DNA from 2 places in the Thioalbus denitrificans genome. Region 2 is predicted to be linked to the other one. Evidence: predicted binding sites of a transcription regulator. Region 2 holds the regulator's gene; the other holds the start of a gene.
The links. Region 2 encodes sigma-54, which starts transcription at its own class of promoters, with help from an activator protein. Its sites were predicted from a motif close to TGGCANGNTNCNTGCTT; they were not measured.
Positions count from the first base shown of each region.

Region 1: a site for sigma-54 is predicted at 3,055-3,071, ahead of DFQ59_RS00750 (hydrogenase small subunit). Genes of this name have one in related genera too.

Region 1 covers NZ_QPJY01000001.1:169,470-175,034, forward strand. The annotation lists gene cybH (Ni/Fe-hydrogenase, b-type cytochrome subunit) at 1-50, opposite strand, end outside; gene DFQ59_RS00745 (nickel-dependent hydrogenase large subunit) at 109-1,899, opposite strand; gene DFQ59_RS00750 (hydrogenase small subunit) at 1,900-2,973, opposite strand; gene DFQ59_RS00755 (sensor histidine kinase) at 3,208-4,569, opposite strand; gene DFQ59_RS00760 (nickel-dependent hydrogenase large subunit) at 4,598-5,565, opposite strand, start outside.
Region 2 covers NZ_QPJY01000003.1:50,898-56,462, reverse strand. The annotation lists gene ptsN (PTS IIA-like nitrogen regulatory protein PtsN) at 1-165, opposite strand, end outside; gene hpf (ribosome hibernation-promoting factor, HPF/YfiA family) at 320-631, opposite strand; gene DFQ59_RS08535 (RNA polymerase factor sigma-54) at 649-2,100, opposite strand; gene lptB (LPS export ABC transporter ATP-binding protein) at 2,237-2,962, opposite strand; gene lptA (lipopolysaccharide transport periplasmic protein LptA) at 2,959-3,474, opposite strand; gene lptC (LPS export ABC transporter periplasmic protein LptC) at 3,725-4,330, opposite strand; gene kdsC (3-deoxy-manno-octulosonate-8-phosphatase KdsC) at 4,338-4,859, opposite strand; gene DFQ59_RS08510 (KpsF/GutQ family sugar-phosphate isomerase) at 4,984-5,565, opposite strand, start outside.

The DNA of each region.
Region 1 (5,565 bases), on a different contig from region 2:
ACCGGCGCCTGGTAGACGTAGACGGCCACCTGGTTTGCTTGTGTCCGCATAGGTGTTCTCCTTCCGGTTGGCACGCCCGGGCGGGTGCGCCCGGGCGTGCGGTGACGATCAGCGCACCTTCACCCGGGTCAGCTCCTCCCCCTCCGGGCTCATGACATGCGTGGAGCAGGCCAGGCAGGGGTCGAAGCTGTGCAGGGTGCGGAGGATCTCCAGCGGCTGCTCCGGATCCGCCAGCGGCGTGTTCATCAGCGCCGCCTCGAAGGCGCCGATGTTGCCGGCCGGATCCCGGGGCGAGCCGTTCCAGGTGGTGGGCACCACCGCCTGGTAGTTCTCGATGCGCCCGTCGCGGATGCGGATCCAGTGCCCCAGCGCGCCCCGCGGTGCCTCGGTGGTGCCCACCCCCCTGGCCTCCTTCGGCCAGGTGGAGGGGTCCCACTTGTCCACGTTGGCGGTGCTGGAGTCGCCGGCCTTGATGTTGGCCACCAGCTTGTCCTGGAAGTGGCGCATCTTGTCCGCCGCCCAGGCGCACTCCAGGCCGCGGGCGGCGGTGCGCCCGAGGGTGGAGAACAGCGCCGTGACGGGCAGCCCCAGGTCGGTGAGCACCTTGTCCACCGGCTCCTTGAACTCCGGGATGCCCCTGGAGTAGCCGATGATGTAGCGCGCCAGCGGCCCCACCTCCATGGCGTGGCCGCGCCAGCGCGGGGCCTTGATCCAGGAGTACTTGGCGTTCTCGTCGATCTGCTCGATGCGGGTGCGGCTGCCCTTGGTGCCGGGCCCCAGCTCGAAGTTGGGCTCGGTGACCCCGTCCCAGGGGTGCAGGCCCTTGCTCTCGTCGGGATAGGTGAACCAGGAGTGGGCCACGTACTCCTGCACCTGGTCCGGGTCGGTGAGGTCCACGTCGTGCACCTCGGCCAAGTTGCCGTTGATGATGGCGCCCCGCGGCAGCAGCTGGTTGTCCGCCGAGTTGTCGTTGGCCCGCTCCGGGATGTCGCCGTAGGAGAGGACGTTGGTGGCCGACAGCCCGCCGCCGTGGAGCCAGTCCTTGTAGAAGCTGGCCACCGCCAGCAGGTCGGGGATGTAGACCTGGTTCACGAACTCGATGGAGCGGTCGATGATGGAGGAGACCAGGTTCAGCCGCTCCATGTTGACCGCGCCCACCGCCCCGGTGCCGTTCACGTTGATGGCACACGGCACCCCGCCCACCAGCCAGTTGGGGTGCGGGTTCTTGCCGCCGTAGATGGTGTGGATCTTCACGATCTCCTTCTGGAAATCGAGCGCCTCCAGGTAGTGGGCCACCGCCATCAGGTTGGCCTCGGGCGGCAGCTTGTAGGCGGGGTTGCCCCAGTAGCCGTTCATGAACGGTCCCAGCTGCCCCGATTCCACGAAGCGCTTCACCCGCCCCTGCACGTCGCGGAAGTAGCCGGGCGAGGAGAGGGGCCAGCTGGAGATGCTCTGGGCCAGCTCGGAGGTGGCCTTCGGATCCGCCTTGAGCGCGCTCACCACGTCCACCCAGTCCAGGGCGTGGAGATGGTAGAAGTGCACCAGGTGATCGTGCACCTGCAGGGTCAGCTGCATGATGTTGCGGATGGAGTTGGCGTTCTCCGGGATCTGGATGCCCAGGGCGTTCTCCACGGCGCGCACCGAGGTGAGCGCATGGGTACCGGTGCAGACCCCGCATATGCGCTCGGTGAAGGCCCAGGCGTCGCGCGGGTCGCGGTTCTTCAGGATCACCTCCAGCCCGCGCCACATGGTGCCGGTGGAGACCGCGTTGCGGATGACGTTGTTCGCGTCCACGTTCACCTCGCAGCGCATGTGGCCCTCGATGCGGGTGACGGGATCCACCACCAGGCGGCGGCCGGTGGTGTCCAGGTTGTAGCCGTTGGGTGTCGTGGTGGTCATCTACTCGTCTCCTTTCTCGCGCACGCGCTTGATGGCGCTGGCCGCGGCATGGGCGGCCACGGCCGCGCCCACCACCCCGGCGGCGGTGCCGCCCACGGCGTCGGCGTTCGCCTCGACGCCGAACTGGTGGATGTCGGTGAGGCGGTCATAGAAGCTGCCCTTGTCCCAGAAACCGTCCTCGGAGCAGCCGATGCAGCCATGGCCGGACTGGATGGGGAAGGAGACGCCGCCGTTCCAGCGCACCGTGGAGCAGGCGTTGTAGGTGGTGGGGCCCTTGCAGCCCATCTTGTAGAGGCAGTAGCCCTTGCGCGCCGACTCGTCGTCCCACGCCTCCACGAACTGGCCGGCGTCGAAGTGGGGCCGGCGGTAGCACTTGTCGTGGATGCGCTGGCTGTAGAACATCTTCGGCCGCCCCTGGCGGTCCAGCTCGGGGATGCGCTCGAAGGTGAGCATGTAGGTGATGACCCCGGTCATCACCTCGGCGATGGGCGGGCAGCCCGGCACCTTGATGATGGGCTTGTCGGTGATCACCTTGTGCACCGGCGTGGCCCGGGTCGGGTTGGGCCGGGCCGCCTGGACGCAGCCCCAGGAGGCGCAGGAGCCCCAGGAGATGATGGCCTTGCAGTCGGCGGCCACCTCGCGCAGCTGTTCCACGAAGGGCCGGCCGCCGATGATGCAGGACATGCCGTCCTGGTTCAGCGGCGGGTTGCCCTCCACCGCCAGGATGTAGTTGCCCTTGTACTTGCTGCGCACCTCCTCGAGTATCGCCTCGGCCTGGTGGCCGGCGGCGGTCATGATGGTGTCGTCGTAGTCCAGCGAGATCATGGACAGCACTACGTCCTTGACCAGCGGATGGGCCGAGCGGATGAAGGACTCCGAGCAGCAGGTGCACTCCAGGCCGTGGAGCCACAGCACCGGGGTGCGGGGCTTGGTCTCCATCGCCTGGGCGATGCGGCCCACGTAGGCCGGGCCCAGCCCCAGGGCCGTGGCCGTGAGGCTGCAGTACTTGAGGAAGCTGCGGCGGCTGATGCCCTGCCGTCGCATCACCTCGTAGAAGGTTTCGGTTTTCGCCATGGTTGATCCCTCTCTCCATCGCAGTCCGCTGTCGCGGGCGCCTGCGTTCTTGTCGTTGGCCGTGGGATGGCAGCGGGAGTGGAGCAGGGTTTGTGCCAGCAGGTGGAATAATCTTTTAAAACCGTGACTTGTGTCAGTCCGGCGGGTCGACGCGCGGCGCCGGATCGGATACCGGGCGCGGCAGGTTGGATGGCGGGTGGAAGGTCGCTGACCAGGTCCGGGCGGGGGCGGGCGTCAGGACTGCAGCGGCAGGCGCAGGGTGAACAGGGCGCCGCCGTCGGGCGGGTTTTCCGCGCTGAGGCTGCCGCCGTGCTCGCGGATCATGCGGTAGCTGATGGAGAGCCCGAGGCCTGTGCCCTCGCCCACCGGCTTGGTGGTGAAGAAGGGGTCGAAGAGCTTGTGCAGGTTCTCCGGGGGGATGCCCGGCCCGTTGTCGTGGAAGCGGATCACGACCATCCCCCCCTCCACCCGGCCGCTGATCTCCAGCCGCGGCGCGGGGGTCCCGCGCAGGGCGTCCACGGCGTTCTGCACCAGGTTGATGACCACCTGCTGGATCTGGCCGGCGTAGCCGGTCACTTCCACGTCCGGCGGCAGGTCCGAGGTCACGGCGATGGTCTCGTGCACCTCCTTCAGGGCCCAGCGGGTGCCCCGCTCCACCACCTCGGCGAGATTGAAGGGGGTGCGCGGGCCGCGCTGGCTGGAGGAGAAGCGCTTGAGATCGTCGACGATGTCGCGCACCCGCTCGGCCCCTTCCAGGGAGCCCTCCACCAGGGGCTTCAGGTCCTCCAGCAGGTGGTCGATGCGCAGATCCCGGCGCAGCTGCGCGCGGGCGTCCGGCGTCTTGTCCCCGTGCAGTGCCCGCAGGTAGGTCTCCAGCTTGCGCCGGTAGCGCTCCAGGGCGTGCATGTTGCCGTAGATGAAGCTGATGGGGTTGTTGAGCTCGTGGGCCACGCCGGCCACCAGCCGGCCGAGGGAGGCCATCTTCTCCGACTGCACCACCTGCTGCTGGGCCTCCTTGAGCTCGGCGTGGGCGCGGTTGAGGGCCTCGTAGGCGCGCCGCAGCTCGCCCACCGGGCGGCCGATGAGCACCATGCCGATGAGCCGCCCCCTGTGGTCCAGGTGGGGGCTGCAGTTCATGGACAGCGGCACCGGGCGGCCGTCGCCGCCCGCCAGGGAGACCTCGCAGTCCTGCACCGGCGCGGTGGAGCGCATGTGCTCGGGAAAGCGTTCGGCCAGGGACCGCGACTCGGCGCTGAACAGCTCGGCGAAGGGACGCCCGGTGCACTGCTCCGGGCGCAGGCCGGTGAGCCGCTCCAGGGCCCGGTTGGTCTCCAGGATGCGGCCCTCGGTGTCGCACACGATGAGCACGTCGGACATGGCTCCCAGCACCCCGTTGATGAAGGCGTGGGCCTGCTCCAGGGCCAGGTTCTTCTCCTCCAGGGCCACCTGGTAGCGCACGAGATCGGCGTAGATCTCGTCCATCTTCTGCACCACCTCCACCCAGGCGGTCTCCGCGCCGGGATCGTGGGGGGCGAGCCCGGGCATGGCCACCTGGTCCAGCAGGGAGGGGTTGGGGGGTGTCTTGTCGCGGGTCATGGGCCGTTCCGGGCGGGGAGCGCCTCTGTCAGTGCACCGTGCAGACCATGCAGGGGTCGAAGGAGCGGACGATGTGCTGCACCGCCACCGGGTCGGTCTCGCCCGCCCGCACCGGGGCGCCCACCAGCGCCTGCTCCAGCGGCCCGGGCGTGCCGCCGGCGTCGCGGGGGGAGAAGTTCCAGGTGGTGGGGGCGATGATCTGGTAGTTGTGGATGCGGCCGCCGCGCACCTCCAGCCAGTGGCCGAGGCTGCCGCGGGCGGCCTCCACCAGGCCGGCGCCCGCCGCCGCTTCCGGCCTGGGCGCGTGGTGGCAGAAGGGCGCGCCCGGGCGCAGGGTCCGCACCCAGCGCTCCATCTCCGGCACCACCCGGGCGATTTCCAGCAGCCGCGCCACCACCCGGTTGCGCACGTTGCCGCCGCCCGCGGCCACCAGTTCGCGCACCAGCGGGTGGCCGTCCACCACCTGGCGGGCCAGCGCCCCCACCTCCACCACCGCACCGCCCAGGCGCGGGGCCTTGCACCAGGAGTAGGCCGCCGCGCGGTCGGCGTCCGGCCGGGTGAGGCCGGCGGCGGGGTGCAGGGGCTCGGCGGGTCCGTCCATCCAGCTGTGGCTCAGGTCCTCGGCGATGGCGGCCGGATCGAGGGGCCGCGGCGACCCGTCCCAGACCCCGGCGCGGAACAGCCGCTCGCCGCCCGCGGGGTAGCTGCCGTAGCTCATGAAGCGGTCGGCGGCGCGCCCCAGCCGCTCCAGCCCGAGGGCGTCGGCGATGGCCAGGAAGCGGCGGAAGTCGCCGCGCCCGGGCGCCTGTGCGGTCCATGTCCGCAGGGCCGCGTCGCTGTCCAGCGCCGCCACCGCCTCCAGGGCGTCGCCGAACAGGGTGTGCTCCAGGAAGCGGCGGAAGGCGGCGAGGATGGCCAGCAGTCGCACCCGTTCCTGGGCCTCCACCGGGCGGGTCGATCCCCCGGGCCGGAGGCTGAGGGTATGGGGCCACTTGC
Region 2 (5,565 bases):
GCCGAGGCGCTCGCGGGCGATGAGGCTCTCGAACACCTCGGTGGGGTCCAGCTCCGGCTCGTCAGTCGCCGCCAGGCCGCCGAGGAATTCCAGCGCGCGCTTCTTGCTGCCGGCGATGACGTCGGTCGCGGTGCGTTCGAGGGTCAGGATGTCACGCAGGTGCATGGTGATTCGTCACTGTGCGGGGCGATCCGTTCGATTTCAATCGTCTGGCGTCTCTCACTGGTCTCGGTCCGGGTCCGCCGCGGTTGTCGTGGGTTCGAGTCCGGGACGGGGCTGACGGGGCCGCCGGCCCCGTCAGCCCTCCCCGGTTCCGGGCTCAGGCGCGCTTGGCGCTCTCGTGGTTGTGAGCCTGGGACTTTTCCTTGTGCTTCTTCACCTGCCGGTCGAGCTTGTCCACCAGGGCATCGATGGCCGCGTACATGTCATCGTGCTCGGCGTCGGCGTACAGTTCGGCCCCGCTCAGATGGATGGTGGCCTCGGCTTTCTGCCGCAGCTTCTCCACGCCCAGGATCACGTGCACGTTGGTGATGTTGTCGAAATGGCGTTCGACCTTCTCCAGCTTCGAGTTCACATAGTCGCGCAGTGCCGGGGTGATGTCGACGTGATGACCGGTGATGTTGGTCTGCATAGCTGACTCCTTAAGCCTTATAGCAGGCGCTTTCTTTCGTTTGATGGCGGTATCGCCATGACCTCGCGGTACTTTGCGATGGTCCTGCGTGCCACATTGACTCCCTGATCAGACAGGATTTTTGCGATCTTGCTGTCGCTGAGCGGCTTGGACGGGTGCTCGGCGGCGATGAGCTTCTTGATGAGCGCCCGGATCGCCGTGGAGGAGGCCTCGCCTCCGCTCGCCGTACTGACGTGGCTGGAGAAGAAGTATTTCAGCTCAAAGATACCACGGGGGGTGAGCATGTACTTCTGGGTGGTGACCCGGGAGATGGTGGACTCGTGCATCTCCACCGCTTCGGCGATGTCGTGCAGGACGAGGGGCTTCATGGCCTCCTCGCCGTGCTCCAGGAAGCCGCGCTGGTGCTCCACGATGCAGGTGGCCACCTTCAGCAGGGTCTCGTTGCGGCTCTGGATGCTCTTCAGGAACCAGCGCGCCTCCTGCAACTGGGTGCGCAGGAAGTTGTTGTCCTGGCTGTTGTCGGCCCGGCGCACGAGGGCGGCGTAGCTGGGGTTCACGCGCAGTCGCGGGGAGGCCTCCGGGTTGAGCTCCACCAGCCAGCTGCCCCGGTGCTTGCGCACGGTGACATCCGGCACCACGTACTGGGGCTCCTCGCCGCCCACCTCGTTGCCGGGGCGGGGGTTGAGGGTCTGGATCAGCTGGATGACCTCGCGCAGCTCGTCCTCGCTGATCTTCATCCGCCGCTGGACCTGGGCGTAGTCGCGGGAGCCCAGCAGTTCCAGGTGGTTTTCCACCAGGTTCAGCGCCTCGCTGCGCCAGGGCGTGGCGGCGGGCAGCTGGCGCAGCTGCAGGGACAGGCATTCGCCCAGGTTGCGGGCGCCCACCCCGAGGGGGTCGAAGGTCTGGATGCGGTGCAGGACCGCCTCCAGCTCGTCGAGCTCCACCTCGAACTCGGGGTCGAGGCTGGCCAGGAGCTCCTCCAGCGTGGCGCCGAGGTAGCCGCGTTCGTCGATGGCGTCGATGAGCAGCCGGGCCAGTTCCAGGTCGCGGTCGTTGAAATGGGCGAGGCTGGCCTGCCAGAGGAGGTGCTCCTGGAGCGACTCGCCCCCATGGCTGACATTGGCGAACTCCTGCTCGTCACCCTCGTCGGGCCCGGAATTGCTGCTGGGCACGTCGTAGATGTCGTCCCAGGCGCTGTCCACCGGGAGGTCCGCGGGAATGTCCGCGTCGTTGCGCTCGAGGTCGAGGTCGCGGTCCTCGGCCTCGCTGCCCGACGTCGATGGCGCCTCCGCCTCACCCGACGCTTCGACCTCGTCCTCCGCCAGCTCCAGCATGGGATTGGTCTCCAGCGCCTCCTGGACCTCCATCTGCAGGTCGAGCGCTGAGAGCTGCAGCAGCTTGATGGCCTGCTGCAGCTGCGGCGTCATGGTGAGTTGCTGGCTCAGCCGGAGCTGAATGGAGGGTTTCATACGGCGCGTCGTCGTCTAGGCGTAAACGGATATCCGGTATCCGTTGTCGTTATGTCCGGATTGTAACGCAAATAACATGCCGTGCAGATAGGGGCACGGGCCGCGCGGGTATCCCCGCGACCGGGGAGGCGGGAAGTCACAGGCGGAACTCGTGGCCCAGGTAGACGTCCCGGACCTGGCTGTTGTCGAGGATTTCGGCCGGCGTGCCGTGGGCGATGCCGTTGCCGTTGCTCATGATGTAGGCGCGGTCGCAGATGCCGAGGGTCTCGCGGACGTTGTGGTCGGTAATCAGGATCCCGATGCCGCGGTCGCGCAGGTGGCTGATGATGCGCTGGATATCGAGTACCGAGAGGGGGTCCACGCCGGCGAAGGGCTCGTCCAGCAGGATGAAGCGGGGCTCGGTCGCCAGCGCCCGGGCAATCTCCACCCGCCGCCGCTCGCCGCCGGAGAGGCTGATGCCGAGATTGTCGTGGAGATGGCCCACGTGGAACTCGTGCATGAGGCTGTCGGCGAGCCGCCGGCGCTTGCCGGGCGTGAGATCCCGGCGCAGCTCCAGGATGGCCATGATGTTCTGCTCGACGGTGAGCTTGCGGAATACCGAGGCTTCCTGGGGCAGGTAGCCGATGCCGCGCCGGGCGCGAATGTGCATGGGCTCCCGGGTCAGGTCGGCTCCATCCATGGTGATGGCGCCGCTGTCGCAGCGCACCAGGCCCACGATCATGTAGAAGCAGGTGGTCTTGCCGGCGCCGTTCGGGCCCAGCAGGCCCACCACCTCGCCGCTCTCCACCCGCAGGGAGACATCGCGGACCACCTCGCGGGCGCCGTAGCGTTTGCCCAGCCCGCGGGTTTCCAGGACGCTCATTGCTTGCTGTCGCCGCCCCTGGAGGGGACGATGGTCATCTGCACCCGGCCCGGCTTGCCGCCCTCGCCGCTGCCGCCGGTGGCCAGCACCGACTCGCGCTGCAGGTCATATTCAATACGCTGCCCGCTGAACGTATTGCGCCCCTGGGTCACCTTCGCCTCGCCGATGAGCACCAGCATGCGGCTCTTGCCCTGGTATTCCAGCTTCTTCGCCTCGGCGGTCACGTCCTTGTTCCGGCCCTCGGGGCGCTGGCGGAAACGCACCGGGTTGCCGGTGGCGGTAATCTGGGACAGCTCGCCGCCGGCGGCGTGGACCACCAGCCGGTCGGCGTGCAGCTCGATGCTGCCCTGGGTCAGGACCACCCGCCCGGTATAGGTGCTGACGCCCGTGGCCTCGTTCAGCTCCGCCTGGTCGGCCTCGAGGCTGATGGGCTTGTCGCTGTCGCCGGACAGGGCCAGGGCCGCCCCCGGCAGGGCGAGGAGCAGCAGCAGTACACTGGTGTACTGCTTCACTCTTGGCGGTACATTCAGAGCCCCCCGAAAGTGCCAGGACAAGGCGCGGTGCGCAGGCAATGGCCCGGTCCTTGTCAAGCACCGCAACGCGGTCATGGTGCTTTCGGGGGGCTCCCTTCGGGCGAGCCGCTGGCCGGCCATCTGCGGCGTTGCGCTCTCTTGAAAGGACCCTGCCATTCCTGCGAGAGCGCGCCTTGCAGCTAACCGGCCAGCAACTCGCTGAACGTGCCTCCAAGAGTGAAGCAGTACACTAACGGCGGTTCGGTTCATGGGTGGCCTTCACCTTGGACTGTAGCAGCAGCCTCTCCTCCCGCAGGAAGGCCCGCATGCCGGTTGCGTTGATCATATCACCCCCGCGGGTGATGGAAACCTCGCGGTCGGTCTCCAGGTACTCCTGCTCCACCAGGACGCGCAGGTCGTGGGTGCGCAGGGTCAGGCCGGGATCGGCGGCGGTGGGCGCCTGCTCGGCCAGGACCTGCCCGGGGAGAAACACCAGTGCGCCGTCCTCGGTGACCCGTGCCCGCTCGGCGGTCACCACCCAGGGCGCACCCTGTTGGGGGTAGTGCACCAGCCGGGCCGTCTCCAGCTCCGTGCTGTCATCGTCGGGATAGTGCTGCAGGCGCTTGCCGGTCAGGCGCTGGATGGGCACCCCCTCGAGGTTCATGCGCACCGCGGAGAAGCCCTCGAACCAGTAGTCGGGATCGTGGCGCTGCACGTCCGTCCGGGTCGGCCACCAGGGTTCGTAGCGATAGGCGAACAGGCTGCTCAGCCCCGCGAGCAGGCCGAGGACGAGAAGGCCTGCGGTGGTGGGGCTGAGGCGGGGCAGGGGGAACCGGGGCATGGGGAACCGGGGCATGGGGGCCTCAGAGGTAGGCCTCGAGAATCGCCTGCAGGGTGCCCTGGGCTTCCATGATCAGTTCGCACACCTCGCGCGCGGCCCCGCGGCCGCCCGGGCTCGGGGTCTGCCAGTGGGCGTGCTTGCAGACGAAGGGGTGGGCATCGGCCACGGCCACCGCCAGCCCCACCCGCCGCATCACCGGCAGGTCGATGACATCGTCCCCCACGTAGGCCACCTCCTCCAGGGGGGTGTCCAGCCGGTCGAGCAGTTCGCCCAGGGCGTTGAGCTTGTCCTCCCGCCCCTGGTAGACGTGGTGGATGCCGAGGCTCTCCATGCGTTCCTTCACCACCCCCGAGGAGCGGCCGCTGATGATGGCGATCTCCACCCCGGTCTGGCGCAGCAGCTTCATGCCGTGTCCGTCGCGGGAGTTGAAGGCCTTGTACTCCATGCCGTTGTCGTCGAGGTAGAGGCTGCCGTCGGTCAGCACCCCGTCCACATCGAAGATGACCAGGCGGGTGCGGGCGGCGCGTTGCAGGATGTCTTGCATGGCGGTTATTGGTTTGAGGGTAGAGGGTTAAGGGTCAATGGATAAAGGTTAATGAATAAAGGATAAAGGCGGGGGTTCCGGCGGGCGGGAGTGTGCATCGCCTCCCGTTCCCCGGCACCTGCCATCACACCACCCCGGCGCGCAGGAGATCGTGCATGTTGAAGGCGCCCACCAGCCGGCCGCCCCCGTCCACTACCGGCAGGGCGTTGATTTTCTTCGTTTCCATGAGGTGCAGGGCCTCGGCGGCGAGGGTGTCGGGGGAGACGGTGGCGCAGTTGCGGGTCATGACCGCGCCGATGTCGGTGGCGTGCACATCCACCCCGCGGTCCAGCGCCCGGCGCAGGTCGCCGTCGGTGAACACCCCGAGCACCTCGCGGGCCTCGTTCACCACCACGGTCATGCCCAGCCCCTGGCGGGTCATCACCAGCAGGGCGTCGCTGAGCAGGGCCTGCTCGGGCACCATGGGCAGGCTGTCGCCGGTGTGCATGATGTCGCCGATGAGCAGCAGCAGCCGCCGACCCAGCCGCCCGCCGGGGTGGGATCGGGCGAAATCCTCGGCGGTGAAGCCGCGCGCCTCGAGCAGCGCCACCGCCAGCGCGTCGCCCATGGCCAGCGCCGCGGTGGTGCTCGAGGTGGGGGCGAGACCCAGGGGGCAGGCCTCCTGGGCCACGCCCACGTGCAGGTTCACCTCCGCGTTGCGCGCCAG